3 regions of the Pseudarthrobacter sp. TE9888 genome follow, and region 3 is predicted to be linked to each of the others. Evidence: predicted binding sites of a transcription regulator. Region 3 holds the regulator's gene; each other region holds the start of a gene.
The links. The regulator LexA, encoded in region 3, represses DNA repair genes until DNA is damaged. The targets are predictions, from matches to a motif close to TCGAACANNTGTTCGA.
Positions count from the first base shown of each region.

Region 1: a site for LexA is predicted at 2,313-2,328, ahead of ACZ9J7_RS06660 (shikimate dehydrogenase). Genes of this name have one in related genera too.
Region 2: a site for LexA is predicted at 3,395-3,410, ahead of ACZ9J7_RS07905 (LexA family protein). Genes of this name have one in related genera too.

Region 1 covers NZ_JBWBRD010000002.1:1,299,963-1,310,126, reverse strand. The annotation lists gene ACZ9J7_RS06670 (MFS transporter) at 1-1,161, opposite strand, end outside; gene ACZ9J7_RS06665 (IclR family transcriptional regulator) at 1,391-2,248, shown strand; gene ACZ9J7_RS06660 (shikimate dehydrogenase) at 2,402-3,283, shown strand; gene ACZ9J7_RS06655 (bifunctional sugar phosphate isomerase/epimerase/4-hydroxyphenylpyruvate dioxygenase family protein) at 3,283-5,154, shown strand; gene pcaH (protocatechuate 3,4-dioxygenase subunit beta) at 5,206-6,078, shown strand; gene pcaG (protocatechuate 3,4-dioxygenase subunit alpha) at 6,084-6,638, shown strand; gene ACZ9J7_RS06640 (lyase family protein) at 6,635-8,113, shown strand; gene ACZ9J7_RS06635 (alpha/beta fold hydrolase) at 8,106-8,924, shown strand; gene pcaC (4-carboxymuconolactone decarboxylase) at 8,921-9,361, shown strand; gene ACZ9J7_RS06625 (thiolase family protein) at 9,358-10,164, shown strand, end outside.
Region 2 covers NZ_JBWBRD010000002.1:1,567,716-1,577,879, forward strand. The annotation lists gene ACZ9J7_RS07890 (ABC transporter substrate-binding protein) at 1-1,057, opposite strand, end outside; gene ACZ9J7_RS07895 (lmo0937 family membrane protein) at 1,444-1,590, shown strand; gene ACZ9J7_RS07900 (Y-family DNA polymerase) at 1,643-2,923, opposite strand; gene ACZ9J7_RS07905 (LexA family protein) at 2,950-3,381, opposite strand; gene ACZ9J7_RS07910 (HAD family hydrolase) at 3,539-4,357, shown strand; gene ACZ9J7_RS07915 (hypothetical protein) at 4,481-4,744, shown strand; gene ACZ9J7_RS07920 (glycerophosphodiester phosphodiesterase family protein) at 4,786-5,622, shown strand; gene ACZ9J7_RS07925 (hypothetical protein) at 5,619-5,972, opposite strand; gene ACZ9J7_RS07930 (DUF6480 family protein) at 6,106-6,342, shown strand; gene ACZ9J7_RS07935 (EAL domain-containing protein) at 6,409-7,473, opposite strand; gene ACZ9J7_RS07940 (putative bifunctional diguanylate cyclase/phosphodiesterase) at 7,644-9,194, opposite strand; gene ACZ9J7_RS07945 (ATP-binding protein) at 9,215-10,164, opposite strand, start outside.
Region 3 covers NZ_JBWBRD010000002.1:3,022,893-3,033,056, reverse strand. The annotation lists gene priA (bifunctional 1-(5-phosphoribosyl)-5-((5-phosphoribosylamino)methylideneamino)imidazole-4-carboxamide isomerase/phosphoribosylanthranilate isomerase PriA) at 1-604, opposite strand, end outside; gene ACZ9J7_RS14610 (hypothetical protein) at 687-845, opposite strand; gene hisH (imidazole glycerol phosphate synthase subunit HisH) at 846-1,604, opposite strand; gene hisB (imidazoleglycerol-phosphate dehydratase HisB) at 1,601-2,227, opposite strand; gene ACZ9J7_RS14595 (histidinol-phosphate transaminase) at 2,289-3,407, opposite strand; gene ACZ9J7_RS14590 (LysM peptidoglycan-binding domain-containing protein) at 3,527-3,877, opposite strand; gene lexA (transcriptional repressor LexA) at 4,235-4,969, shown strand; gene ACZ9J7_RS14580 (ATP-dependent DNA helicase) at 5,017-7,074, opposite strand; gene hflX (GTPase HflX) at 7,067-8,644, opposite strand; gene ACZ9J7_RS14570 (class I SAM-dependent methyltransferase) at 9,079-9,702, shown strand; gene dapF (diaminopimelate epimerase) at 9,674-10,164, opposite strand, start outside.

The sequences.
Region 1 (10,164 bases), 1.7 Mb from region 3:
CCCTGCCATCAGGAAGCCCAGCTGGGTGCCGATGGCCAGGCCGGAAAAGCGGACCTTGGTGCTGAACATCTCGGCGTAGAAGGACGGCCAGACGGCGTTTGCTGCTGCATAGCCGCCGGAGAAGTAGCCGATGGCGGCAAGGAACATCAGCGCGACGCTGCCGGATTCCAGGCTGAGCAGGAACACGGGGGTCAGGATGGCGCTGGCCAGGGCACCGTAGATGAAGACGGGCTTGCGGCCGATCCTGTCCGCCAGCATTCCGAAGAGCGGCTGCGTGCCCAGGGCCACGATATTGGCGGCCACGACCAGCCAGAGGGTGGTGGTGCCGTCCACGCCGGCAACGGTCTTGGCGTAGCTGATGGCGAGGGTGCCGAACACGGTGGAGACGGCGGCGATGAAGGCGCAGCAGATAACGCGGAGGACGTCGCGCCAGTGGCCCTTGAGCAGGTCCGCCACGGGAAGCTTGGCGATCTCGGCGTTCTTCCGGGCTTCCTCGAACGCGGGCGGCTCGTGCAGGGTGCGGCGGATCAGGAACGCAACAATAACCACAACGGCGCTGAGCCAAAACGGGATTCGCCACCCGATGCCGTACTTGATCTCATCCGGCAGTGCCAGGACGGGGATGAACACCAGGGCCGCGAGGATCTGGCCGCCCTGGGTGCCGGTGAGGGTCCAGGAGGTGAAGAAGGAGCGGCGGTTGTCCGGGGCGTGCTCCAGGGTCATGGAGGACGCGCCTGCCTGCTCGCCTGCCGCGGAGAGGCCCTGGCAGAGGCGGGCCAGCACCAGCAGCGCCGGAGCCCACCAGCCAACGGTGTGGAAGTCGGGCAGGCAGCCGATGACGAAGGTGGAGGCACCCATGAGCAGCAGGGTGAACATCAGGACCTTCCGGCGTCCCACGCGGTCGCCGAAGTGGCCCAGGATGATCGCGCCGATGGGACGTGCCACGTAGGCGAACCCGAAGGTCGCGAAGGACATGATGGATGCGTTGGCATCGGCGTTGGGGAAGAAGACCGTGGGGAAAATCAGTGCTGCGGCGGAGCCGAAGATGAAGAAGTCATAGTATTCGACGGCGCTGCCCAGGAAGCTGGCGACGGCGGCCCTCTTGGGCGTCCCGGCGTGGGTGAGGGCGCCCTCCCCGGCGGACGGAAGTGTCTGGCTCATGGTGTTCCTTTGGTGTGACGACATTGTCGCGGATGGATCTGGGGTCGCAGCCGCCGTTGCCTTGGTGCGGGCGGGGATGCGGCTGGAGTCCGGTAGAAAGACCCGGCAGGGGTAGCCACATGGTGGGAGCTACTTGTGCGATACAGAAACTATGACTGTGAGGACAGTCACCTGTCAAGAAAATAATCACCATCTAGAAATAGCTCTCACATTGTGGCAATATCGAAGCATGAGTGTGAACCAAGCCACAATGAACGACGACGTTCAGCCGGACCCAGCCGCGCTGGCCGAAGAGCCCGAGGGTGGAACTAGGGCGGGCGCCAGGAAGGCGGCGGACCGCACGGACATGGTGGGCAAAGCCCTGGGGCTGCTGGTGCTGCTGGGGGAGGAGCCTCGCGGTGCAAGTGCCGCCGAAATATCCCGCCGGGCGGAACTGCCGTTCAGCACCACCTACCGCCTGCTCGGATCACTGGCGCGCGATGGATTCGTGGACTACGAGCCGGATGGCCGCCGGTACCACCTCGGCCTCCGGATCTTCCAGCTGGGCCAGCGCGTTTCCAACCACCACGGTTTCGCCGGCACGGCCATGCCGGTATTGCGCAGGGTGACTGCCGAAACCGGTGAAGCAACCATCCTCAGCGTCCGCGACGGCCTCCACCATCTCACTGTCAGCAAGGTGGACGGCCCGCAGATTTTCCGGGTGACCAGCGACCCCGGCCACCTGGGATCCCTGTCCACCACCGCCGTCGGAAAGGCCCTGGTGGCATTCGCCGAGGATGCGGAGCGCGAAAAGCTCCTCGCAGAGTTGCCGCTTGAGCCGCTGACCGGGAAGTCCATCACGGACCGGGAGGCGTTCCGGGCCGAGATTGCCCAGGTGCGTCGGCAGGGGTACGCCGTCATGGATGAAGAGAATGAGGCCGGCATGCGGGCGGTTGCCGTGCCGCTGCTCAACAGCCAGGGTCACGCCTTCGCGTCACTGGCAACGGCGGTTCCCGTCTTCCGGCTGGACCTGGCGGACCTGATCGCCCATGTTCCCCTGCTGCAGGAGGCTGCCGCCGAGCTGGCGGCCCGGCTGCCGCAGCGATAGCGCGCTCGGCGCACGCCCACTTCTCGCCACCCGTTTGTTCGTATAAAGAACATAAGTGCGATAAGTGAACATCTGTTGTACTGTAATCCCTATCACCCCGCAGCGCGGCCTGAGTCCGCGCCTGCCCGGTGCCGTACCAAAGGAGCTGCACGCATGAGCATTCGAACTGAGTCCTACCTGGTGGGACTGGTTGGTGACGGCGTCACGCCATCGCTCACGCCGCCCATGCACGAACGGGAAGGTGACGTGCAGGGCCTGCGCTACCTGTACCGGCCCATCGACCTGCTGGAACTGGGGCTGACCGGGGAATCGGTGGGCGCCATCCTGGACAGTGCCCGCACCCTGGGCTTCAACGGCCTGAACATCACCCATCCCTGCAAGCAGCTGGTCCTGCAGCACCTGGACGAGGTCAGCCCGGACGCGCGGCGGCTCGGTGCCGTGAACACCGTGGTCATCCGGGACGGCCGCTTCATCGGCCACAACACGGACTTCTCCGGCTTTGCTGCCGCCCTGGCATCCGGCCTGCCCGGCGCGCGGCTGGACCGCGTGGTCCAGCTCGGCGCAGGAGGTGCCGGCTCCGCCGTCGCCTACGCCCTCCTCAGCGCAGGTGTGCAATCCCTTGACCTGGTGGACATGGATCCGCAGCGCGCCGCGGCGCGGGCCGCCGAACTGGCAGGCTTCTTCCCGGACAGCACCGTGACGGCACGCACGACGACGGAGCTGCCGCAGCTGATGCGCGTGGCCGACGGCCTGGTGCACTGCACGCCGGTAGGCATGGCAGCCCACCCGGGCGTCCCGCTGGATATGGATTTGCTGGAGCCCCGGCACTGGGTGGCGGACATCGTCTACCGCCCCATCGACACCGAACTGGTCCGCGGCGCCCGCGCCAAGGGCTGCGAGGTCCTGGACGGCGGCCGGATGGCGGTGGGCCAGGCAGCCGACGCCTTCCGGATCTTCACCGGGCTGGACGCTGACCCGGAACGCATGCGCTCCCACTTCCTGGAGCTTGTGGCCGCCGAGGCGGTGGCCGCCTGATGCGCACCGGAATCGCCACCGTGTGCCTGTCCGGCACCCTGAAGGAAAAGATGCAGGCCTGCGCCATCGCCGGCTTTGACGGGATTGAGATCTTCGAGCAGGACCTGGTCACCTCACCGCTGAGCCCCGAGGACGTACGCAGGATGGCAGCGGACCTGGGCCTCGGCCTGGACCTGTACCAGCCCTTCCGCGATTTCGACGGCGTCACCCCGGACCTGCTCAAGGCCAACCTCCGGCGCGCGGAGGCCAAGTTCAAGCTCATGGCGCGCCTGGGCATGGACACCATCCTGGTCTGCTCCAACGTGGCCACCGCCACCATCGACGATGACGGCGTCCGCGCCGAACAGCTGGCGCAGCTGGCAAACCTGGCGGGGGACCACGGCGTCAAAGTCGCCTACGAAGCCCTGGCATGGGGCAAGTACGTCAACGACTACGAGCATGCCTACCGCCTGGTGGAGATGGTGGACCACCCCAACCTGGGCACCTGCCTGGACTCTTTCCACATCCTCTCCCGCGACTGGGACACTGCCCCGATCGAGGACATCAACGCCGACAAGATCTTCTTCGTCCAGGTGGCGGACGCCCCCAAGCTCTCCATGGACGTCCTGTCCTGGAGCCGCCACTACCGGGTGTTCCCGGGCGAGGGACAGTTCGAGCTGGCCAAGTTCATGGGCCACGTGGTCCGCGCCGGCTACACCGGGCCGGTTTCGCTCGAGGTGTTCAACGACGTCTTCCGCCAGTCGGACGTCGAGCGCACCGCGGTGGATGCCATGCGGTCCCTGATCTGGCTGGAGGAGCAAAGTGCCAAATGGCTCGCCGGCACCGAAGCCGCACCCGGCACCGCAGCCGCGCTCCGCCGTCGCTATCCCATGGAACTTGCCACGCTGCCCAAGGTCAACGAACCCGCCGGCTTCAACTTCGCCGAGGTCAAAGCGGACGATACCGCCCAGCTGGAGAAGCTCCTGGGCCAGCTCGGTTTCCAGTTCGAAGGCCGCCACCGTACCAAGGACGTCCAGCTGTGGACCATGGGGCAGGCCCGGGTCATCATCAACGAACAGGCCGCGCAGCACGCTGAGCCGGCCATCGCGGCGCTCGGATTCGACGTCGATTCCCCCGTGATCGCCTCAGCCCGCGCCCAGCAGCTTAAGGCCCCCGTGGTGGCCCGCAAGGTCCAGGCGGACGAGGAAGTGTTCCAGGGCATCGCCGCGCCGGACTCCACCGAGATCTTCCTCTGCCAGGGCAGCCCGGACGGCACCGCGGCCTGGACGCACGAATTCGGCGAAGGGCTGGAACACCCTTCGGCCGGAACCACGGCGGTCATCGACCACGTCAACCTGGCCCAGCCCTGGCAGCACTTCGATGAAGCCGTCCTCTTCTACACCAGCGCCCTGGCCCTGGAGCCGCAGCCATTCGCCGAGGTTCCCAGCCCCAGCGGGCTGGTGCGCTCGCAGGTCATGCAGACCTCCGACGGCGCGGTGCGGCTGGTCCTGAACCTCGCCCCGATCCAGCAGGCCCGGCACGAGGCCCGCAAGACCTACCAGGAACACATCGCCTTCGCCGTGGAGGACCTCGTGGCCACCGCCCGGGCCGCCCGGGAGCGCGGCCTGGAATTCCTGCAGATCCCGGCCAACTACTACGAGGACCTGGATGCCCGGTTCGACCTGGAACCCGGATTCCTGGCCACCCTGCAGGAGCTCAACCTGCTCTTCGACCGGGATGCCGACGGCGAGTTCCTGCACTTCTACACCGCGACCGTGGGCAGCGTGTTCTTCGAAATGGTCGAACGCCGCGGCGGCTACGACGGCTACGGCGCCCCGAACGCCCCGGTACGGCACGCGGTCCAGTACGAATCGCTGCACCGCACCACTTAAACCCGCACCACCCAGACGCAACAAACCCAACAGATCAGAAAGGAGCCAGCCGTGAAGGAAGACATCAACGCCGAGCTGGAGTCGGAGGAGCTCGTGCCCCCGGCCGAACCGAAGGCTGCCCACCAGCCCCTGGACAAGGCCATCGAGTCGCAGGCGGACCTCAGCGCAGAGATCAACGCCATCGGCGAGGCCTACCGCCGCGCGCTCAAGGACGGCGGCCAGCCGGAGATCCAGCCCCGGCTGGACTACCCGCCGTACCGCAGCAGCATCCTGCGCCACCCCACCAAGAGCCTGCAGCACGCGGACCCGGAAACCATCGAGCTGTACTCGCCGGCCTTCGGGCACCAGGACGTGCACGCCCTGGAATCGGACCTCACCATCCAGCACAACGGCGAGCCCCTGGGCGAGCGCATCATCGTCTCCGGCAAGGTCCTGGATGGCGACGGCCGCCCGGTGGCGGGCCAGCTCGTGGAAATCTGGCAGGCCAACTCCTCCGGCCGCTACATCCACAAGCGTGACCAGCACCCCGCACCCATCGACCCCAACTTCACGGGCATTGGCCGCTGCATCACCGGCCCGGACGGCTCTTACCGGTTCATCACCATCAAGCCCGGGGCGTACCCGTGGAAGAACCACCTGAACGCGTGGCGGCCGGCGCACATCCACTTCTCGCTGTTCGGCACCGAGTTCACCCAGCGCATCATCACCCAGATGTACTTCCCCGGCGACCAGCTGTTCCCGCTGGACCCGATCTACCAGACCATCGTGGACCAGGACGCCCGCGACCGGCTGGTGGCCACGTATGACCACAGCATCACCGAGCCCGAATGGGCCCTGGGCTACAACTGGGACATCGTCCTGACTGGCCCGAAGCGCACCTGGACCGAAAACGAGGCGCTCGGCGCCGAAGGCGACGAGGAGTAGGAAAGATGACCAAACTGGTACCCACCCCCGGCCAGACCGTGGGCCCCTTCTACGGCTACGCGCTCCCGTTCGAGAAGGACAACGAACTCCTGCCTCCCGGCTTCCCTGGCTCCATCCGCCTGCAGGGCACCGTGTACGACGGCGCCGGCCACACCATCCCGGACGCCATCCTGGAAATCTGGCAGCCGGACGCGGACGGCAAGGTTGTCCAGCGCACCGGTTCCCTGGTCCGCGACGGCTACACCTTCACCGGCTGGGGCCGCGGCGCCGTGGGCAACTCCGGCGTCTTCACCTTCACCACCGTCAACCCCGGCCCCACCAAGCCGGGCGCGGCACCGTTCATTTCGGTGGCCCTTTTCGCCCGCGGCCTGACCAACCGGCTGTTCACCCGCATCTACCTGCCGGAGGACACTGAGGCGCTGGCCAATGACCCGCTGCTGGGCTCGCTGGAGCCGGAGCGCCGGGAGACGCTCATCGCCCGCCGCGACCCTGACGGCGGCCTCGCCTGGGACATCCGCCTCCAGGGTGAGGGCGAGACGGTCTTCCTGGACTTCCAGTGACCCACGCCGCCGCTTTGGGAGACTTGCGCGCCCTCGCGGAAGAGGCCGACGCCGGCCTGCTCACCCCCGTCTCAGCGTCGCCGTTGGTGGCGGCGCTGACGGGGGACCGGGCAGTGCTGGCGGCCATCCTCGCCGTCGAAGCCGGCTGGGCCGCCGTGCTGCAACGGGCCGGGCTGGCACCGGCCGGTGCGGCCGCCGTCGTCGCCTCCGCCGCCGAGGCGGGACGCTACGACCTGGCCGGTATCGCGCTGCGCGCCCAAGGCGGCGGCAACCCGGTGATCCCGCTGCTGGCGGACCTCCGGAAGAACGTAGCGGCGCTCGATGCCGCCGGAATTGGTGCCGCAAAGGCCGTGCACACCTCCCTGACCAGCCAGGACGTGCTGGACACTGCCCTGATGCTGCTGGCCCGCAACACCGTCCACGCGGTGCTGGCGGACCTGAAAGGCACCACGGCCGCGCTGGCACACCTTGCCGGGCAGCATGCGGACACGCTGTGCGTCGGCAGGAGCCTGACGCAGCATTCGCTTCCGTATACGTTTGGGCTGCGGGCCGCGCAGTGGTTCCAGGGCGTGGCTGCCGCAGGGCGCCAACTGGAAAACCTTGAATTCCCGGTCCAGTTCGGCGGAGCGGCGGGCACACTCGCTGCCGGAACCGTGCTGACGGCTGGCTCCGACGCCACGCCGTTCACCCTGGCCGACGCCCTGGCGGCCCAGCTGGGCCTCGCCCCGGCCGCTGCTCCCTGGCACACCAACCGCCTGGCCATCACGTCCCTGGGCCATGCGCTGGCTTCCACGCTGGACGCCTTCGGAAAGATCGCCGCCGATGTCCTGTTCCTGAGCCGGCCCGAGGTGGCTGAAGTCGCCGAGCCGCGGGCGGCCGGGCGCGGCGTTTCCTCGGCCATGCCGCAGAAACAGAACCCGGTGCTGTCCGTCCTGGTGCGCAGCGCCGCCCTCCAGGCACCGCAGTTTGCCGCCCAGCTGCATGTGGCCGCCGCCAACTTCAACGACGAACGCCCGGACGGCGCCTGGCACTCCGAATGGCCGGCCCTCCGCCAGCTGCTGGCGCTGGCCCTCGGCGCAGCAGGACACCTACGGGAACTCGCCGAAGGGCTCCGGGTGTTCCCGGACGGCATGCGCCGCAACCTCGACCTGTCCGGCCCGCTGCTGCTGGCCGAAGGCGTCACCGCCGCCGTGGCTCCGCTGCTTGCGGAGCAGGACGGGCGCACCGGCAAGCAGCAGCTGCAACAGGTGGTGGACCGGACCCTCGAAGCACCTCCTTCGGAGCAAGCCGGAACGTACCGCAGGCTGTTCCGCGAAGCCGTCCCCGCCGCCGTCGTCCCGGACGCCCGGCTGGAGGAACTCCTGGACCCCGCCAGCTACCTGGGCCAATCGGCGGAGATCACCCGCCGCATCCTTGCCGCCTACCCCGAATTTGATTCCACCACCACCGACGCGAATGGAGCTTCCCGTGGCTAAGCCAGCCTTGAAGGCAGCGCTGCTGTCCCCCCAACGTCCCCTGGGCGACCACCCACTGATCGTGGCAGGCCCGTCCCTGGGCACCTCCACGATCTTGTGGAACAGGGTGGCGTCCCTGCTCGGCAATGATTACGACGTAGTGGCCTGGGACCTCCCCGGCCACGGGGTGTCGCCAGCCGCCGGCGAAGGGTTCGACGTCGCCGCGCTCGCTGACGCCGTGGTGGACCTAGTGGACTCCATCGCCCCCGGCGAAAACTTCCACTACGCCGGGGTTTCCCTGGGCGGCGCGGTGGGCCTGCAGCTGGGCATCAAGCACGGTGAACGGCTGAAGAGCCTCTCCGTACAGAACAGCGGCGCCAAGATCGGCACCCCCGAAGGCTGGCTCGAGCGCGCGGAAACCGTCCGTACGCAGGGCACGCCCGTGATGATCCAGGGGTCCGCCCAGCGTTGGTTCGCGCCGGGCTTCATGGACCGGGAACCCGAGTTCAGCAGCAGGCTCCTGCACGCCCTGCGCGACGCCGACCGCTTCAGCTACGCCTTCTGCTGCGAAGCGCTGGCCGCCTTCGACGTCCGGGAAGAGCTGGGCAGCATCACCGTCCCCACCCAGGTGATCGCCGGCGCCCTGGACGGTGTGGCCACGCCCGCCATGGCCGAGGAAGTGGCAGCGGGTATCACCGCAGCGGGCGGCACCGCGACTGCGGTGACCGTGGAGGGCATCTCCCACCTGGCACCCGCGGAGGCCCCGGCCCATATTGCAGACCTGATGCGCAGCCTGGCCACCTGGGCCGAATCACGGCAGGCCGCCCAGTGAGCGGCGCTGAACACGACGGGGCGCAGCGCCACGGCGTGGTCCAGCCAGGCGCCACCAGCCAGGAGATCTACGACGGCGGCATGGCGGTCCGGCGCCAAGTGCTCGGTGACGCGCACGTGGACCGCGCCAACGCCAACAAGGACGAATTCACCGACGACTTCCAGGACATGATCACCCGCATCGCCTGGGGCGGCATCTGGACCCGGCCCGGCCTGACCCGCCAGATGCGCTCCGCGGTCACCATCACCGCCATGGTGGCGCACGGCCACTGGGAGGAGCTGGCCATGCACATCCGCGCCGCCCTCCGGAACGGCCTCAGCAGGGACGAAATCAAGGAAATCCTGCTGCAGACCGCCATCTACTGCGGAGTCCCCTCCGCGAACACCGCCTTCAAGACCGCCCAGCAGGTCTTTCGAGAAATGGATACCACCCCGTGAACCAGGCTTTTGTGTACGACGCTGTGCGCACCCCCTTCGGCAAGTTCGGCTCCGGCCTTGCCGCCGTCCGTCCGGACGATCTTGCGGCGCACGTGATCAAGGAATCCGTAAAGCGGGCGCCGTCCCTCGACGTCGAGCGGATCGATGAGGTGGTGTTCGGCAACGCGAACGGTGCCGGTGAGGAGAACCGCAACATCGCCCGGATGGGCACGCTGCTGGCGGGGCTCCCGGTTTCCATCCCGGGCACCACGGTGAACCGGCTCTGCGGGTCATCACTGGATGCGGCCATTATTGCGTCCCGCCAGATCAACGCCGGCGACGCCGACCTGATGCTTGTCGGTGGCGCCGAGTCGATGTCCCGCGCCCCGTGGGTGCTGCCCAAGACGGAGAAGCCCTACCCGGCCGGGGACATGACCCTGGCGTCCACCACGCTGGGCTGGCGCCTGGTGAACAAGGCGATGCCCAAGGAGTGGACCATCTCCCTGGGCGAGGCCACCGAGCGGCTCCGTGAAAAGTACGGTGTGACCCGGGAGGCGCAGGACGAGTTCTCCGCTGCCTCGCACAACCTGTCTGCCGCCGCCTGGGACGAAGGGTTCTACGACAACCTGGTCACCCCGGTCCCCGGCACAGACCTGGTGCGGGACGAAGGGGTGCGCCCCGGCTCCTCGGCGGAGAAGCTCGCGGGCCTGAAGACCGTGTTCCGGGCAGAGAACGGCACTGTTACCGCCGGTAATGCGTCCCCGCTGTCCGACGGCGCCTCCGCGGCCTGGATCGGTTCCGAGGCGGCCGCCGGGCTGCTGGGG
Region 2 (10,164 bases), 1.5 Mb from region 3:
GGAGCTTCTGGTAGGTGCCGGCGAGCGGGTCCACCGTGAACACAATGTTCTTCAACGAGCGGTCAATGACGTCCGCCGTCAGTTCGGCGCCGGCGGCTTCCTTGAGGGCTGAATTGATCACGGTGGCCTTGTCGGAGGCTGACGCGCTGTTCAGCCACTCGACCGATTTCGCGTGGCCCTTCAGGAGCGCCTTCACGGTGTCGGGATGGTCGGCGGCGAACTGCCGGTTCACGATCAGGATGGTGGTGGGGAATTCGCCGGGCTTGCCGGACAGCGAACCATCCCACAGGTCCTTTTCATCCACCAGCACCCTGGCTCCGGCGTTCAGCACCAGCCGTGACGCCCACGGCTCAGGCAGCCACGCGCCGTCGAGCTTTCCGTCCTGGAACAGCTTGAGGGTCTGGGCGTTCTCCGTGGGGTTGATGGCCACGTCACCGCTGCCGTCCACGTTTGTTTTGTATCCCTGGGATGAAAGCCACGCGCGCAGGGCCACGTCCTGGGTTCCGCCGAGCTGCGGGGAGGCGAGGGTCTTGCCCTTGAGGCCGGCGGCGGAGGTGATGTCCGGCTTGACCACCAGTTGCGCTCCACCGGCGGCGGCGCCGGCGATGATGTTGACCGACTGGCCCTGGCTCTTCACGAAGGAATTGATCGCCGGGTTGGGTCCGATGTAGGTGGCATCGATGGCGCCGGCATTCAGGGCCTCGATGGCTGCGGGACCGGCGTTGAACACCTGGGTGCTGAGCTTGGTGCCGCCGAGCTCATCCTTGATGAAGCCTTTGCTGACACCCACGAGGGCCGGCGCGTGGGTGACGTTCCCAAAGTAGCCAAGCTTCAGCTCGGCCGCTGGGTTGCCGGCAGGCGCGCCCTCCTGCGTGGCCGCAGGGGCGCCGCTGTTAACCGAGGAAGCGACGGCGGCACCCCCGCCGATGAGGGCCAGGACGGCTGCCGCGATTCCGATTTTTAGGCCACGCGGGCGGGCGTATTTAGCGGGCTGCCCGGCAACGATCCGGGTTGAACCTTGCTGCGTCTGCGGATTCTTGTCCTGCGGGTTGGCCATGGGAACTCCTCTGCTGGGGGCGGATGCTGAGACGAGATTACGGACGGCCCGGCGGCCCCACAATCAATCCCGTAGCGGGCGTTCACGGGACGACGCGAACGCTCAACGCGGCGTCGCAGAGGGTCAAGAAACGTCCCGGAACGTCTTATCCGCGGCCCCGCGGATGCCAGGTAATAAGACACGTTCCTATTTCCATTTGATAGGCCGTTTCCAGTTGGCACTTCCTGAAATATGGTGATAACCATCACGTCACGTGGGCGTGAATAACAGATGTGGCATGGGGGCCCGGAGCGAGAGGCAGGGGTGGATTCCTTACGGCCGGCTTTTTGTGCAGCGCCGGTTTGAACAATCAGCAATTCGAACAAAAAACAATGTAGGAGATTCTCATGTTGCTTTGGATCGCTATTATCATCGCCGTTCTCTGGCTCCTCGGACTGCTCGCAAATATTGGCGGGGGCCTGATTCACATCCTGTTGGTGATCGCCGTGGTGGTGCTGATCTTCCACTTCATCCAAAACAGGTCCCGGGCCTAGCGCCAACAGGTTTCCGCCGCCCGCCCTCCGGCCGGCGGCGGAAACCGGGGCCTCAGGCCGCCTTGACCACGGGGAGTTCGTCCCAATGCGTGGTGTACCGGGGCGAGCGCATGCCCCGTTTCATGGTCCAGTCCAGGCCGGATTTGATGCCGGCGTGTCCCAGCCCTATTGAGCCGCGCCCGAAGCGATGGCTCACATTCTCCAGCAGGGGGCCGATGCCGCGTTCCTCGTGCCGGTTCTCGAACGGCGCCAGCGGTGGCTGGTTGCCCGTGGGCCGAAGGTCGGTGAGCATCAGGCCCGCCTTGGCGTACTTCAATCCTTCTTTGATGTTTGGCAGCAGCGCGTGCGCGGCCCGGGTGAGCAGCAGCGGGTCCGCGGTGGGCATGGGCAGCGGGACGCAGACGGACGGATAAGCCTGCTCGTTGTCCCGGAAGGGCGAAGTGGCAGCGAAGGCTGTCAGGACCTTGGCCTGCAGCCCGTGCTTGGACAGCCTGGCACTGGCCTGCTGCCCGTAAACGCTGAACACCTCCCGAAGTCCGGCGGCTGTTGTTACCGGAGTGGCAAAGGAGCGGGAAAAAATCAGCTGGTCCCGGCCGATGCGCTCTTCCTCCATGGGGATACAGGGCGTGCCCCGCAGTTCCAGGACGGTGCGCATCAGCACCACCGAGAACTTGTCCCTGATCACGACTGGATCCGCGCCGACCAGGTCCTGGACCGTGAAGATTCCCAGCACGTTGAGCCGTTTGGTGAGCCGGCCGGCAATGCCCCAGATCTCGTCCACAGGCAACCGGGCCATTAGCAGTTCCCGGACGTCAGCCGGTACCGCCTCCCAGAGGCAGACACCGCCGAAAGCGGGATTGTTCTTGGCCCACTTGTTGCAGAGCTTGGCCAGGGTCTTGGTGGGGGCGATGCCCACGCAGACCGGCACCCCGACATGCCGCCGCACCGCCTCTTTCATCCGGCGGCCCAGCACCAGGAGGTCGTCCGGGCTGCCCTTTACGCCCAGGAAGGCCTCGTCGATGCTGTAGACCTCCAGCCACGCCGAGTACCTGCCCAGCAGCTCCATGACCCGTGAGCTGATGTCGCCATACAGCTCATAGTTGCTGGACTTAGCCACCAGGCCCCACTCCTTGGCCCTCGGCGCAAGCTTGAACCACGGCTCGCCCGTGGCGATGCCAAGGGCCTTCGCCTCGGGGGAGCGGGTCACCGCGCAACCGTCGTTGTTGGACAGCACCACCAGCGGGCGGCCTTCCAGCGAGGGGTCGAAGGCGCGTTCGGCGGAGGCATAGAAGCAGTTGACGTCCACGTGCGCGATCTGGGGCAGCTGCCGCATGGGGACCGGCTTAGGCACTGCGCTCCCTAGACATGATGCAGGCACCTGGTGGCCACGCCCCAGATGGTGAGCTCGGACAGTGCGGGTACGCGGATGTCCGGGTACTTTCGGTTCTCCGCCTGCAGCGCCACGCCGGTGCCGGTGATGCGCAGGCGTTTGACCGTCAGTTCCCCGTCCAGCACCGCGATCACCACGGACCCGTCCTTGGGTTCAAGGGCGCGGTTGACGATCAGCTCGTCGCCGTCGCTGATGCCTGCTCCTTCCATGGAATCCCCGGTCACCCGCACCACGAAGGTGCTGGTGATGTCCTTGATCAGGTGCGCATTGAGGTCGATCCGTCCGTCGAAATAGTCCTGGGCGGGCGACGGGAAGCCAGCTGCGACCGCCACGGGCGAGATCAGCACCGAAAACAATGAGGCGCCCGCATCTACCACGCGGGGACCGATAATAACGCCCACAACACACCTTTATTCGAATATATGTTCGATAGGTTCAGTGTAGCCCCGGCGACTGACATCGGGCACCCAGGCGGAGGCGCCTGAACCAGGGCGGGCGCCTCCAGCCTTGGGCCGCTGCGCGGACGACGCCGGCCCAACCCCCACGTAGACTTGCAGGATGCGGTTGGTGGCAAGCGATATTGACGGAACGATCCTCGGACACGATGGAAAAATCAGCGACCGCACCATCAGGGCCTTCCACGCCTGCCGCGACGCCGGCGTCGAACTGGTGTTTGTGACCGGCCGCCCGCCCCGCTGGCTGCACCCGCTCGAAGAGCAGTTGGGCCACACCGGCCGCGTGATCTGCTCCAACGGTGCCGTGGTCTGGGACCTCGAGGCGGACCGCCTGGTCTCCGCGCGCACCCTGGCCATCGACACCGTCCTGGAAGCCCGCCGCATCATCAAGGCACTCCGCCCGGCTGCGCTGTTTGCCGCCGAAACGCTCGCCGGCTTCCATCTGGAACCGGGCTTCATCGAAAACGAATCCAGCGAACTCCTCGCCGAGTTCACCCCCGCCCCGCTGCGGGACACGCTCACGGACGAGGACGCCGTAGTCAAATTCCTCGCCATCGTCCGCGAGGGCACCCCGGACGACTTCCTCGCCGAGGTGGCGCCCGCCGTCGAACACCTGGCCGCCACCACCCACTCATCACCGGGCGTTGCCATGCTGGAACTGTCCCTGCCCGGCGTGAACAAGGCCGTCACCCTCGCTGAATACGCGGGCGCACTGGGCATCGACGCCGCCGACGTCGTGGCCTTCGGCGACATGCCCAACGACATTGAGATGCTCCGCTGGGCCGGCCACGGCTACGCGATGGCCAGCGGCCATCCGGATGCCATCCGGGCTGCGGGGCAGCAGGCGCCGCATTTTGACGACGACGGCGTCGCCCAGGTTCTGGAGGCGCGGCTCGCCGCGCTGGGCGTCCAGTTCTCCTGACCCTGCCGTGCGGGTCCGGCACCCCCAACTTCACAGCTTGCGCTCACTTGGCGTTTACCTTCCCGCCGTAGCGTGAAGCGTGGAGAGCAGGCACCCTCCCGCCGGCTCGATAAGGGGGCAACCATGGCAAGAAACGTCAGGCAGCACGCGGCCGACGCGCCGCTGCGCAAAGCAACGCCCGCTCCGCACTGGAAGCAGCTGCGCCAGGGGGACCGGGTCCGGGTCCAGTTCGCGCCCGGGTTTGAGGCGGGCGGCGTGGTGGACACCATTACGGCGGACCACACCGCGGTCTGGGTCCACCTGGACGCCGGCCGCGGGCGCACCCTGCTGCACTGCGGCGATGGCGTGGACATCGTTCCCTGCGGCGAGACCGGCTGCCTGGACTGACGGCGGGTTCCACCCGCGGACGCTGGCGGTAGGCTCGCAGTGTGAGCCTGCCTTTCTTTGAGCACCCTGACGACGCCGGGCGGCAGCTTCCCATCGGGATGGCCCACCGGGGATTCTCGGCTGAGGGCCTGGAAAACTCCATGGCCGCATTCCGGGCCGGCGTCGAGCTCGGTTTCCAGTACCTCGAAACGGACGTGCACACCACCGCGGACGGCGTGCTGCTGCTGTTCCATGACGAAACCCTGGACCGCGTCACGGACGGCAGGGGCAGGGTGGCTGAACTGCCCGCTACGGAGGTGGCAAAAGCCCGGATCAACGGCCGGGAACCCATCCCCACGTTCGACGAACTGGTTGCCCAGCTTCCCGACGCGCGCCTGAACCTGGACGTGAAGGACTGGCGCTCAGTCCACAGCACTGCTGCCGCGATCGAGCGGCACCAGGTACATCACCGCGTGCTGGTCACCAGTTTCTCGGACCGGCGGCGGCGGGCTGTACTCAAGCTGCTCAGCCGCCCGGTGGCCTCGTCGGCCGGGGTAGCCTCCAACGCCTTGTTCACGCTGCTGGGACCCATCCTTCCCCGGCCGGTATTCCACCGGCTGATGCGCAGGGTCCTCAGGGACGTGCATGCCCTGCAGGTGCCCGTCCGCTACGGGCGGGTTCCCGTTGTCACTCCTGGCTTCATCCAGCGCGCGCATGACCTGGACCTGGTGGTGCACGTGTGGACCATCAACGATGCGGGCGCAATGCACCGCCTCCTCCAGCTGGGCGTGGACGGCATCGTCACGGACCGGGCGGACCTGCTCCGCGACGTGCTGCGCACCCGCGGCCTGTGGCCCACCAGCCCGGGGGGCGATGGCACCCCGGCTGCCGCCGGCTAGGCCAGGTCCTCTTCGGTGGGCGCCGTGGCGTCCCCAGCCAGGCCGTCGTCGTCCGCTGCCCTGTCCTGCTCCCGGTCACTGTGCGTAGCGCTGCCGCCTGCCTCCTCGGCGTCCCCGCCCAGCGGGCTGCTGGAGACCGGGTCCGGGGAGGCTGCCGTATTGGGGCCGGGCGCCTTCTGCTTCTCCGCCTCCATCGCATTTGAGCCTTCGCTCAGCGATGAGTGGACTTCCACGTCATCGTTCGGGTCTGCCGGGTCGGGCACATCCGTCTTCTCCGTCGGTTTGGATGTCCCGGCCAGGTCCTCCATGGCGTTTTCTGCTGCCTTGCCGATGCTGTCGCCGATTCCCATGTGACTGCTCCTTCCGACATTGCGTGCCGCCCGCCCCCGCGGCGTTCCGGCCCTACTCCTCCAGAATTATCAGCATGCTTACAATTAGTCCAGTGCTGGGGAAACGAACCGCAGCCGGAGAGGAAGGAAAGCAATGAGCACTTACCATCCGGAAAATGACCCCGCCAACCCCGACCGTCCGGGCAAGGACCAGGAGGGCGCCGCCCAGCCCGGCCTGGCGGAGGAGCGCAGCAGGGAATCTGCCGGCTCACCGAACCCGGACCCGCTGGAAGGCAATGTCACCGGCCTGGAGCCTGGCGGGGGAGTCCCGCCGGGGGAGACGCCGCCGGCGGAGGGCCAGATGAGCAGGGACCAGGGACACTCCGAATAGCGCCTGGACGGTCGGTGGGGCGGCGGGCGCAAAGCGCGCCGCCCCACCGCCTGCCCTGACGTTGTTTCAGGAAGACTCTGCGCGCCGGCGGACGGCTCGTGGTTCCGGCTGGCCCGCCAGCTGCCGCTCCAGTCCGTCCACGTCGAGGCGTGTATTCCAGCTGGCCCAGTCCTTGGGCCGCACCGAGGGCCGGCCCAGCAGGTACCCCTGGCCGGCGCTGATGCCCAGCTCGGTGAGGACCTTGAGCTCACCCACGGTTTCGATGCCCTCGGCCACCAGGGTGATGCCGATCTGGTCCGTGAAGTCCACCAGGCAGGCAGCCAGTGCCCGCTGCAGTCCGTCCTTGTCGACGTCGCCGATCACGTTCCGGCCCACCTTGAGCAAGTCGGGCCGCAGGTGGATCATGCGGCTCAGCGCGCCGGCTCCCGTGTGGGTGTCATCGACCGCGATGCGCAGCCCTTTTTCCCGGAGCGGATTGATGGCGGACAGGAACTGCAGGTATTCCTCTTCCGGAATGTCCTCGGTCAGTTCCAGCACCACCCGGTGGATGGGAAGTTCAATGTGGTCGAACAGTTCCGGCAGCCGCGGGTCCATGCAGGACGTGGGCGAAATGTTGAGCGACACGTACAGGTTCGCGGGCAGGTCCCGTGCGGCCGCTGCCGCGGATCCCAGGGCTGAGAACTCCAGGTTGGCGCCCAGGCCCACGGCGGCGGCCTCGGCAAACCACAGCTCGGCGGCCGCGCCGTCGTCGCTGACGAAGCGGGAGAGCGCTTCGGCGCCCACCACCGCTTTTCCTTCCAGCCCGTAAATCGGCTGGAAGGCGGTCATCAGCATCTGGTTTTCGAGCAGCGCACTGATCCGGGAGGTGCTGCGGATTGCATCCAGCTGCTCCGCGAACTGCGGCGGAAGCGCGGGCGGCGTCAGTCGCATCTCCCTGGCAGCCTCCAGGGTTTCCACCATGTTGGCGTCGCTGCGCCGGGTCTCGAGGAGATACTCCAGGAGGGCCCGTTCGGGCACGCCGGGATTCTCATCGAGGCTGTTGCTCAGCCGCTGCCGGACGGCGGCTCCCGCAGGATCCGTATCCGCCAGCACGGCGGCGATAATTCCCCATGCCTGTACCCGAACCGACATTAGCAACGCCCCCAGTTGACGAAGTAATGACCTGATGGCCCAAAAATGTTCAAATGTCCAAACGCCTTATAAAATAACGGTGCTGCCAACCTGATTTCCAGGGCGGCGAATAAGCAGACACCGCACGCTGATCGTATAACGGCGGCCGGAAAAGCGCAGTAGTTTTTGCGTTACTGGTTAGCGCTTTCCTGCTGGTCAGCCAGCAGTTCCGGAATCTGTTCCGGGGGAACGGGGCGGCTGAAGTAGTAGCCCTGGGCGCTCCGGCAGCCCAGGCCGCGCAATATGTCGGCCTGCTCCGCCGTTTCCACGCCCTCCCACACCGCTTCGAGCCCGCACGCCCGCACCAGTTGCAGGACCGCCGCCACCAGGGCTGGCTGGTTGGGATCGCTCTCCAGCCCGGTGATCAGCGACCGGTCCACCTTGACCCGGTCCACCGCCAGCCGGCGAAGGTAGCTGATGGAGGAGTAGCCGGTCCCGAAATCGTCGATTTCGATGCCCACGCCCAAGCCGCGGAGTCCGCCCAGCGAGTACCGGTCCAGCTCGTTGCCTTTGACGATTGCCACTTCCGTCAGCTCCAGGACAACCTGTTCGGGCCTGACGCCGGTCTCCTGGAGTGTGTTGCGCACGTCCTCGATGAACTGAAGGCTTTGCAGGTCGGTGGCGGAGATGTTGATGCGCACGGAGAACCTGCTGTCCACCAGGGAGGCATCAATCCAGGCCCGCAGCTGCTTCACGGCGGTCTTGAGGACCCAGAGGCCCAGTTCCGAGATCAGCCCCGCCTCCTCGGCGAGGGGGATGAATTCGTCCGGCATGATGAAGCCGCGGGTGGGGTGGTTCCACCGGACCAGCGCCTCCACGCCCTCGATCCGGCCGCTGCCAAGCTCCACCACAGGCTGGTAGTACAGCGTCAGGGCATCGTTCTTGATGGCGGCCCGCAGGTCATCCACCAGCTGGCTGCGGAGCCTGCGCATCAGCAGCAGCGCCGGCTCGAACCGGTGCAGCTTGTTCTGGCCTTCGGCCTTGGAGGCGTACATGGCGACGTCCGCCTCCATCAGCATGTCCTCCGGGGTTTGGCCCCCGCTGCCGACGCTGAGGCCGATGCTGGCACCGCAGCGCACGCTCCGGCCGGGGAGCTCAATGGGTTCGTTCAGGGACGCCAGGATCCGGTGCGCCACGATGGCTGCCTGGTCTGCCGACGCCGACGGCATGACAATGGCGAATTCGTCACCGCCCAGGCGGGCGACGACGTCGGGTGCCCGCACTGCGGTCCGGAGCCTTTCGCCCACGGTCACCAGGACCTGGTCGCCGGCGGTGTGCCCCAGGCTGTCGTTGATGGACTTGAACGCGTCCAGGTCCATCAGCAGGATGGCCGGCCCATCCTGCACCCGTTCGGCGTTCGCCGTCGCCCGGGCTTCCAGGGCGGTGCGAAGGGACTCAAGGAGGGCCGACCTGTTGGCCAGTCCGGTCAGCGGGTCCTGCATGGCCATCTTCTGCATCTCAAGGTGCGCCTCGTGCAGGAGCTGGGTCCGGACCTGGACCCGCTGCTCGAGTTCCTCGTAGATGACCTGCAGGTCCTCGGCCAGCAGGTTGGTGCCCATGATGATCGCATCGAGCTCGTCCCGGGCCGGTGAGACCTCTATCCGGGACGTGAGGTCGCCGGAGGCAAGCTTGACGATGCCTTCCAGCAGCTGGGAGAGCCGGGGGTCGTCATTGGCAAACATGGCCAGTCCTCCTTCGGCGCCTAATTGGCCTGGACGCGGTCAGTGCCGAGGGGGAGGCTGACGGTGACGGTGGTCCCGGTGCCCAGGGTGGAGGCGACGTCGATCCGGCCGCCGTGGCGGTCCACGATGTCCTTGGAGATGGCAAGGCCCAGCCCTGTTCCCGGGATGGCGCCGTTCATTGCGTTCGAAGCCCGGTAGAACCTGGTGAACACATGGTCGATTTCGTCACCCGAGATGCCGATGCCGGTATCGGCGATCCGCACGGTGGCCCACTTGGAGCCGTCCGCCGCGGCGTGGGATTCGCTGCCCACCTCGATCCGGCCGCCGCTGGGCGTGAATTTAATGGCATTGGACACGAGGTTGGTGAATACCTGCTGCAGCTGCACCTCGTCGGCCAGGATTTCCGGGTCTTCAGGAACGGGGTCCACGTCGATGGTGACGTTCTGCAGGGTTGCCAGGGGCCGGAGCGCCGCGGCCACCAGGTCCAGGGTGCGTCCCAGGCGCACCGGCGCCAGCTGCATTTCGGTGGTGTCCAGGCCTCCGCGGGAGACGCTGAGCATGTCCTCGATGAGTGTCCGGAGCCGTTCGGTGTTGCGGACCACGATGTCCAGCATCTGGTGGACTTCCCTGGACACCGGGTGTTCGGTGCTCTCCTGGATCATGTCCAGGTACGCCATGATCGAGGTCAGCGGGGTGCGAAGCTCGTGGTTCACTGTGGCCAGGAAATCCGTCTTCGCCTTGTCGAGTTCCCGCAACTGCTTCACCACCTGCTGCTGGCTGCTGATCAGGTGGCTTTGGATGAGCCCGTAGGCGGCGTTGCCGGCCACGTGCTGGATCAGGCCCAGCTCGGCGCTGGACCAGGTCCGTGGCCGGTCCATCATGGCGATCCAGATGATGCCCAGGGAGGAGTTGCCTTCGCCGATGGGCACCGCCAGCGTCGAGGCCGCTCCTGCAATGGCCCGGGCCGGCT
Region 3 (10,164 bases):
AGGCCACCACGGGCTTGCCGGTCTTCTCCACCATCTGGCGCAGGAGTTCAACGTTCGGGCCCTGCAGGGTGCCGTCCTTGGTCACATCGGTGACCACGTAGCGGGCGCAACCGGCCTCCTCCAGGCGGCCCAGGACGTCCCACAGGTCCCCGCCTTCCTTCGTCCACCCACGGCCGGCCAGGGTGGTGCCCCGGACGTCCAGGCCGACGGCGATCTTGTCGCCGAAGCGCTCGATGGCCCGTGCGGTCCAATCGGGGTTCTCCAGTGCCGCGGTCCCCAGGTTGACCCTGGCGACGCCCAGGTCGAGCGCTGCCTCCAGGGTTTCGTCGTCGCGGAGGCCGCCCGAGAGCTCCACCTTGATGTCCAGCCGGCCCACCACCTCGCGAAGCAGGTCGGCGTTGGAACCGCGCCCGAACGCTGCGTCCAGGTCAACCAGGTGGACCCATTCGGCACCCTGCTGCTGCCAGTTCAACGCAGCTTCGAGGGGGGTTCCATAGCTGGTTTCGCTGCCCGCCTCGCCCTGGACCAGCCGGACGGCCTGGCCGTTGACGACGTCGACGGCTGGCAGGAGTTCAAGTACCGGCAGGTCATGTGCGGTGGTCATACTCATCCTCGGTGTTGGTTCTTCGGTGGGGACTAAATCGGGGGCCGGCCGGGGCCGTTGATGCTCCGTGTTTCCCGGGCGGTTAATTGCCCGGCAGCGTGAGCAGGTAGGCGGCAACCAGTGACATGGCAGCCAGGGCGTAGAAAGACACCTGCAGCCAGAGGGGCCTGGCCTGCTGCCGGAACGAGATGCCGCCGCCAATCAGCAGGCCGGCGAGGCCCATCAGGAGTACGGACCACATCTAGGCGCCACTGCCGGCGTGGGCCGGGGCGCCGGAACCGGCGCCGGCAGGCCTGCGCAGGCCCTCCACCCAGTTGCGCAGGAGCCGCGCGCCGGCATCGCCGGATTTTTCCGGGTGGAACTGGGTTGCGCAGAGCGGGCCGTTTTCGACGGCGGCGATGAACGGGCCGCCGTGCTCGGACCAGGTCACCAGTGGCGGTGCCATCCGTGGCTGGATGACGTCGAAGTTCCACTCCTGCACGCCGTAGGAGTGGACGAAGTAGAACCGTTCGTTCTCGACGCCGGCAAAGAGCTTTGAGCCCTCGGGGACCTTGACGGTGTTCCAGCCCATGTGCGGTACGACCTCCGCTGGGAGGGCCTCCACCTTTCCGGGCCATTCACCGATGCCTTGGGCTTCAGTGCCGTGTTCCACGCCGGCCTCGAACAGGACCTGCAGGCCGACGCAGATGCCAAGCACCGGGCGGCCGCCGGCCACGCGCCGGCCGATAAGCCGGATGCCGTCCACGGCCTTGAGTTCGCGCATCACGGTTTCGAACGCGCCGACGCCGGGCACCACCAGGCCGTCCGCGTTCAGGACATCCTCCGGTTTGGCGCTCAGGATCACTTCCGCGCCGGCGCGCTCGAGGGCGCGCACCGCGGACCTGACGTTCCCGGATCCGTAGTCCAGCACCGTGACGGTGGGCTTGCCCTCGGGCGACGGCAGCCTGCGCGAGGCCGAGGGGTCGATGATTGCCCCGTCCTTCAGTTCCTGGCCGCTCACAGGGCACCCTTGGTGGAGGGGATGCCCTCAACCCGGGGATCCGGTTCGACGGCGGCGCGGAGGGCGCGGGCAAAGGCTTTGAACTGCGCTTCGACGATGTGGTGGGGGTCGCGGCCGGCCAGCACGTTCATGTGGAGGCAAATACCGGCGTGCAGCGTAATGGCCTCAAAGACATGGCGGGTCAGGGACCCGGTGAAGTGGCCGCCGATGAGGTGGTATTCCTGGCCGGCGGGTTCGCCGCCGTGCACCAGGTAGGGGCGGCCGGAAACGTCCACCACCGCGTTGGCGAGGGCCTCGTCCAGCGGGACTGTCGCCTCACCGAACCGGCGGATGCCAGCTTTGTTGCCGAGGGCGGTCCGCAGGACTTCACCGAAGGTGATGGCGACGTCCTCAACGGTGTGGTGGACGTCGATGTGGGTGTCACCGGTGGCCTTGACCGTCATGTCGATCAGGGAGTGCTTGCACAGGGCCGTCAGCATGTGGTCGTAGAACGGCACCGAGGTGTCGATGTCCGAGACTCCCGTACCGTCCAGGTTGATCTCCACGAGTACGGAGGACTCGCTGGTGGCACGCTCCATGCGGGCCGTCCGGGCTGCAGCCGTATTCGATCCGGTTGAACTCATGGTGAAGGATCCTTTGTGCGAGAAGAAGTGGTTCAAGGCGTCCAGCGCCGCAGTATCAAGTCTAGGCGTGAAGCGCGGCGTGGCCGGCAAGGATGCGTTCCAGGGAGGTCAGGAAGGCTGTGGTTTCCGCCTCAGTGCCCGCCGTGACCCGGAGGTGGCCGGGGATGCCCACGTCGCGGATGAGCACGCCGGCGTCAAGGAGTTCCTGCCAGACCTGGTGCGGGTTTTCCAGGCCGCCGAAGAACACGTAGTTGGAGTCCGACGCTGCGGGCTTGAGTCCCATCCTGGTCAGCTCGGCTACGATGCGGTCCCGCTGCTTCTTGATGTCCTGGACGTCGGCCATCAGCGCTTCGCGGTGTTCGAGGGCCGCAAGGGCGGTGGCCTGGGTGATGGCGGACAGGTGGTACGGCAGGCGGACCAGCCGCAGGGCATCGGCGACCTCGGGGGCGGCGGCCATGTAGCCGAGCCGTGCCCCGGCCAGGGCGAAGGCCTTGCTCATGGTGCGGGAGACGATCAGCCGTTCACGGCCGGGCAGCAGGGTCAGTGCGCTCGGCGTTCCGTCGTGTGCGAACTCGTGGTAAGCCTCATCGACGATCACGATGGCCTGGCTGTCCGCGCCGGCGTCATAGACGGCTTCCACGACGTCCAGCCCAAGTCCGGTCCCGGTGGGATTGTTGGGCGAGCACAGGAATACGATGTTCGGCTGGAGTTCCTTGACCTGGCGGGCTGCGGACTCAGCGCTGAGGTCGTAGCCTTCCGCGCGTTCCCCGGTGATGTACTGCGTGTCCGTTCCACTGGCCAGCAGTGGGTACATGGAGTACGTGGGCGGGAAGCCTAGGGCTGTGCGCCCTGGACCGCCGAAAGCCTGGAGGATCTGTTGCAGGACCTCGTTGGAACCGTTGGCTGCCCATAGGTTGGTTTCGTCGAGCCCATGCCCGAGGTATTCCGCCAGGGCCTTCCGGAGCGCTGTGAACTCGCGGTCCGGGTAGCGGTTGAGGCCCGCGGCGGCTTCCGTAACGGCGGCGCTGATGGCGGCCCGCACATCGGCAGGAACACCATGGGTGTTTTCGTTGACGTTCAGCAGGATGGGGACGTCCAACTGGGGAGCCCCATAGGGAGTCAGTCCACGAAGGTTGCTGCGGAGGGGAAGCCGGTTCAGACGTTCTAGCTGCTGGTTCACCTGAACAGTTTAGTTGCCGCGGCAACCGCCGGAAAATGTGACGGTTCCTGTTCGCTCCCGGCACGGCCAGGAGCGAGGCGGTGCCTGCAGCGCACCACACGGATCTCCGTGGCAGCCACTCAGTGCGTGGGAACGAACAGCTGCTGGCCTGGAAGGACGGTGCCGGCCTCAAGGTTGTTGAGCTGGACGATGTCCGCCACGACGTCGCGGGCGTCCCGGCCCGGCGCGACGGCACCGGCAATGGCCCACAACGACTGCCCGGGCTGCACCGTCACCGTAACGGTGGGTGTCACCGCGAGGTCCGCGGCCGAATCCGAGGCCTTGGCCGGGGAATGGAAGAACCCGGAAAGTGACAGCAGGAGAACAGCCAGGACTACAAGCGGAACCCCGATCAGGACGATCCTCCCCCGGCGGGTCAGCCGCAGGGGTGCAGAAGAAGGTGAAACCTGGTGAAGAGATAAAGCTGACATGAACTAAGCCCTCCTGGACTTGCCGTGCTGCCCGGGTGTCCGCCCGGCAACGCCCTTGCCGTTCCATTCCGCCGCCGCGCACATCTTCCGGCTGCGTATTCGAAGGAGGCATCTGCTGGTTAGAACACATATTCGAACTTTGCTGGTTAAGTTTTAGCACCTATCAACGAACATTGTCGAGACTCGCTAGAACAAATGTTTGAAAAAGCACTATGGCTGGCCTAGTTTTGGAACCAAGAACAACCACTCCTGAAGTTGAACAGCAGGGTCTGACAATGACAGTGGGAGTCCTTCCACCGGCACCGCGGAACAGCGTCCGGCGGAAGTTCCGGCGGCAAGCGAAAGGCAATGGCGAAAATGGCAGCAGCAGCCGCCGGGGGCAGGACCGCCCCGCAATCCAAGAGGACCAACAAGGGGTTGACGCCCCGGCAGAAGAAGATCCTCGAGACCATCCAGCGCTCCGTTAATGACAACGGATACCCGCCGTCCATGCGCGAGATCGGCGACACGGTCGGCCTTGCCAGCCTGTCAAGCGTGACCCATCAGCTCTCGCAGCTGGAAAAGCTGGGCTACCTCCGGCGCGACCCCAAACGGCCACGTGCCATGGAAGTGTTGATGCCGCTCACCCTGGACGGCGGGGGCAAAGGCGGGGCCACGTCTCCTGCCCCCCAGGCCGCCGGAGGCAGCGCCACAGTTACAGAGCTGCCCACGGCGCTGGATACGGCCATGGTTCCGCTGGTGGGCCGGATTGCCGCCGGCGGCCCCATCCTTGCCGAACAGCTCGTCGAAGATGTCATGCCGCTGCCCCGCCAGCTGGTGGGCCAGGGCGAGCTCTTCATGCTGAAGGTGGCCGGCGATTCCATGGTGGATGCCGCCATTTGCGACGGCGACTGGGTGGTGGTGCGGCGCCAGGCCGACGCTGCCAACGGGGACATCGTCGCTGCACTCCTGGATGATGAGGCGACCGTCAAGACCTTCCGCCAGCGCGATGGCCACACGTGGCTGCTGCCGCAGAATACCCAATACGAACCCATCCTGGGGGACCATGCCACCATCATGGGCAAGGTCGTCTCAGTCCTGCGTTCGCTTTAGCCTGTGGACGCCTGCGCGGCACCCGCGCAGGCGATGTCCGGCGGTCCTCAGGACGCGTCGGCGCCCAGCCTGGTAAGGGCTGCCAGCGCCTTGGTTCGGTCAGTAGTGGCCCAGAACGGGGGCAGGGCGCCGCGCAGGAATCCCGCATAGCGTTCTGTGGCCAACCGCGAGTCCAGGACTGCCACCACGCCTTTGTCCCCGGTTGACCTGATCAGGCGGCCGGCCCCCTGGGCGAGGCGGATGGCAGCGTGGGTGGCGGAAACAGACATGAATCCGTTCCCCCCTGCCTGCGCCACGGCACGTGAACGCGCCGTCATGAGGGGGTCGTCCGGCCGCGGGAACGGGATGCGGTCAATCACTACCAGCCGGCAGGATCCACCGGGAACGTCGACGCCCTGCCACAGGGACATGGTTCCGAAGAGGCAGGTGTCCGGTTCGTCCGCGAATTGTTTGACCAGGGCGGTCATGGTCGACTCCCCCTGGCAGAGGACAGTCATGTCGAGTTTCGGGCGGAGGGCATCGGCGGCTTCTTCGGCCGCCCGCCGCGAGGAGAACAGGCAGAGCGCTCCCCCGTTGGAGGCTTTGATGAGCGCTTCGAGTTCGGCCAGGGCCTCCGGGGAAACGCCCCGGCCAGGCTTGGGCAGGTGGCCGGCAACGTAAAGGATGCCCTGCCTGGGGTAGTCGAAGGGCGAGCCAACATCCACGCCCGTCCAGCTGGGCGCGCCGTCGCCAATCAGGCCCAGGCCTCCCGCGGCCGGTTCGAAGGCGGAACCGATCGCCAGGGTGGCAGAGGTCAGCACCACGGTGTGGTCTGCGAAGAGCCCCTCCCGCAGCCTGCCGGCGACGGACAGCGGCGCAATGTTGATCAGGACCGGTGCGCTGTCATCGGGCTGCGAATAGCCTTGGCCGGGATCGAAGGTGCTGGCGCGGGAGAACCACACCACTTCCCGGTTTTCCCGGGCAGCGATCAGCCGCTCGCACAGTTCCAGGATGAGCATCAGCCGGGAACGCGCCAGCTGCCGGCCGCCGTCGGCCGTGGTATTGCTGTCCCCTTTGGAATCGGACAACGCAGCCCTGCACGCTTCACGCAGCTGGTCCACGCAGTCAAGCTGTTCATCGTTCAGCCCGTTGGGGAGCAGTCCGTTGGGCGCGGCCGCGATGGCCATTTCGAGGTTGGCAGCTGCGGCGTTGAGGGCATCAACGGTGATGGCGGTATGTTTCCGTGCGCCGGAAGCGGCAGCGTGGACCATGGCCACGGACAGCTGCCCGGACACGGCTCCCGTCACCCGGTCCTGCAGTTCGTGCGCTTCGTCCACCACCACGACGTCGTATTCAGGCAGGACTGCCAGGCCCTCGAACGCGCTGACGGCCAGCATCGCGTGGTTGGTCACCACCACGTCGGCCTCGGCGGCGTCCTGCCTGGCGAGTTCGCTGAAGCATTCGGCAGCCATGGGACATTTTTGGGCCCCCAGGCATTCCATCGAGGTGACCGACACCTGCCGCCATGCACGGTCGGTCACTCCAGGCAGCAGTTCGTCACGGTCGCCGGTGGCCGTTTTCTCCGCCCATTCGCGGAGCCGCACCACTTCCTTGCCCAGTTGCGACGACGGGCCGCCCACCGAGGCCGCGAAGTGCGGAACACTGGTGTCCTCCCCCAGGGAGAACAGCTGCCCCTCCGACGGTTCCTCGGACGGGAACCCGCCTTCAAGCTTGTGGCGGCACACATAGTTGGACCTGCCCTTGACCAGGGCAACCTTGACCGGCCGGTCCAGCGCCGGCGTGATGTTCTTCAGGAGCCGGGGCAGGTCCCTGCCCACAATCTGGGTCTGGAGCGCCAGGGTCGCCGTGGAAACCAGCGCAGGCTTGTTGCTCTCCAGGGCGTGGGCGATCAGCGGTACCAGGTAGGCCAGCGATTTGCCGGTACCGGTACCGGCCTGGACCAACAGGTGGTTGCCGGTTTCGATCGCCCTGGCCACCTGGCGGGCCATTTCGTGTTGTCCGGTGCGGCTTTGTCCGCCCATGCCGGCGACGGCGCGGTCGAGCAGTTCGATAACGAACTGCTCGCCCGCCGTCTGCGCAGCTTCGCCGGCTGCGACGTCAGTCATTGACGACGAATTGTTCCAGTTCGGACGCGAGGCCCTCCCGCACCATCACCGCAGCCCTGGTACCGGCCTCGATGTGGTCCAGGCTAAGGATCTCGGCGTCGGACTCATGAAGCTTGCTGATCAGGTCCCCGCGCTCGTAAGGGATGAGCAGCTCCATCTTGACCGACGGCCGGGGAATGGAGTCGCTGATGGCCTTCAGCAGTTCCGGGATGCCCTCCCCAGTCCTGGCCGAAACCACGACGTGCCGAGGCTCGCGCTGCTTCAGCCGCTCCACCACAAAGGGGTCCGCCGCATCGGCCTTGTTCAGGACGATGATCTCCGGCACCTTGCGCGCGTCGACTTCGCTGAAGACCTTCCGGACCGCGGCGATCTGCCCTTCCGGATCGGGATGCGACACGTCCACCACATGCAGGATCAGGTCCGAGTCCGCCACCTCCTCGAGGGTGGAGCGGAAGGCTTCCACCAGCTGGGTGGGCAGCGAACGGACGAACCCGACGGTGTCCGCCAGCGTGTACCCCAGGCCGTCAGCGGTCTCAGCCTTGCGGACCGTGGGATCAAGGGTGGCGAACAGCGCATTCTCCACGAGGACCCCAGCGTCGGTGAGCCGGTTGAGCAGCGAGGACTTGCCGGCGTTGGTGTAGCCGGCAATCGCCACGGAGGGTACTTCATTGCGGCGGCGGTTGGCCCGCTTGGTCTCGCGTGCCGGCTTCATGGCGGCGATTTCGCGCCGCAGCTTGGCCATGCGCGTCCGGATCCGGCGCCGGTCGAGTTCGATCTTGGTCTCACCGGGGCCACGGGACCCCATGCCCGCGGCGGCACCGCCCACCTGGCCACCGGCCTGGCGGGACATCGACTCACCCCAGCCGCGCAGGCGGGGAAGCAGGTATTCCAGCTGCGCCAGTTCCACCTGCGCCTTGCCTTCGCGGCTCTTGGCGTGCTGGGCGAAGATGTCCAGGATCAGCGCTGTTCGATCGATGACCTTGACCTTGACGATGTCTTCCAGGCCACGGCGCTGGGAAGGTGCCAGTTCGGCATCCACCACCACGGTGTCCGCGCCGGTGGCCGTGACGATGTCCTTGAGTTCCTGCGCCTTGCCGGAACCCAGGAACGTCCCGGGGTCCGGCTTGTCGCGGCGCTGCACCAGTCCGTCGAGGACTTCCGAGCCCGCCGTCTCGGCCAGGGCCGCCAGCTCCCGCAGTGAGTTTTCGGCGTCGGCCAGCGTCCCCTCGGACCAAAGCCCGGCCAGGACCACGCGTTCCAGGCGCAGCTGCCGGTATTCAACCTCTGTGACGTCCTCAAGCTCGGTGGACAGACCTGCCCTGCGGCGCAGGGCGCGCCGTTCCTCGAGGTCCTGCTGGTCGCCGTCGTACGTTGAATGTTCTTCGTCGAGCCGGGAAATGGCTTGCGCCTTGCCAAGCACGGCTTTTCCGCTGCCGCCTTCACCGCCGGACGTGCCGGCATTTTTGGCGGGAACGTCCTTGGCGAGGATCCGGTCGATGACAGCCTGGATCTCCTGCGGACTCATGTCCTGGGCGGCTGGATCGGAACCGGTATTGGGCTGGCTGGTCATGGTCTCCTTTGAAGATTCGGCAGTTCCAGAATAGTGCTGATTGGCTCGAAGTTCATAAGTATTCGCGCTGGGCTGACGGCCTGCGGTCATTCAGTTCTCCTGGTTGTTTCGCCGCCGGCTGCGATGCGGGGGCTCGAAGGCCGCATCAGGACGGCGGCAGGGCTGGAAGACCGGACCAAGGCAGGAAGTGCAGCAACGGGCTGTCTTTCGAGTTTTGTCCGGCGGCCGGCTCAGACGGAACGGTCTGGCCGGTGCGCAAAGCGGAAGGCATGGGAACCTGCATCGCTGCGGGACGCACTGTCGCTGGAGGACAGGCTGCGGACGGGCATGGCCCGTGCCGGCTACTCGAAGATCAGGAACATGCCATCCAGCCTAGCAGAGGGCCTTCAGGCCGGTTTCCCATTACGCTGCAGGGGGAACTACTCTGGCCAGTTATGGAGTCCGCACACTATTTCAGCACGTCCCCTGCCGGCCCCTTTACCCGGAAGCCTTTGACGGTGGAATTGGCCGGGGAGACGCGACGGCTCCAGACCTCCACGGGCATCTTCAGCCCGGACGGAATCGACAAGGGCACCGCGGTGCTCCTCGCCGAAGTTCCGGCCCCGAATCCCCAGGGCAACCTCCTGGATATCGGGTGCGGCTGGGGTCCGGTGGCGCTCACAATGGCGCTGCTGGCCCCCGAATCAAGGGTCTACGCGGTGGACGTCAACGAACGCTGCATCGCCCTGACCAACGAGAACGCCGCCGCACTGGGACTGGCCAACGTGGTCGCCAGCACCCCCGGCGCCGTGGATCCGGAGATCCGCTTCGACACCATCTGGTCCAACCCGCCCATCAGGATTGGCAAGGACGAACTGCACGCCCTGCTCAAACTCTGGCTGCCGCGCCTCGCAGAGGGCGGGACGGCGTGGCTGGTGGTGCAGAAGAACCTTGGCTCTGACTCGCTTCAGCGCTGGCTGGCCGCCGAACTGGACAGCTCCTTCAGCGTGACCCGCGAGTCGACGTCGAAGTCCTTCCGCATCCTGAAGGTCAGGAAAGCGTCCCACTTGCCACAATGACGGCGGGGCCGCTGAGCTCCACATGCTCGTGGCCGCCAGGGCCGGCGAAGAACTTTACGCCCACCACTCCGCCCGGAACGTGGACCTGCCAGGCGTCCGGGGCTTCCGCCCCGGCCCAGTGCCTGATGGCGACGGCGGCAGCACAGGCTCCCGTCCCGCAGGACTGGGTCTCCCCCACGCCACGCTCGTGCACCCGCATCGTTACGGACCCGACGCCGTCATGGACCAGCGGTTCTGCCGGCACCACGAATTCCACGTTGGTCCCGTTCGCGGGTACCGGGTCGACCTTCGGGGCGGTGAAGAGCCGGGTGCCGGTGAGCTCCGAGAGTTCGGCGAGGGCCACCACCGTGTGCGGGTTGCCCATGCTCACGGACAGGGCCGGCCGGGCAACCTCCAGCCCGTCGGCGGTGACCAGGGAATCCATGGCCTTGGCGCTGGCTTCACCGGGGAAGATGAACTCCC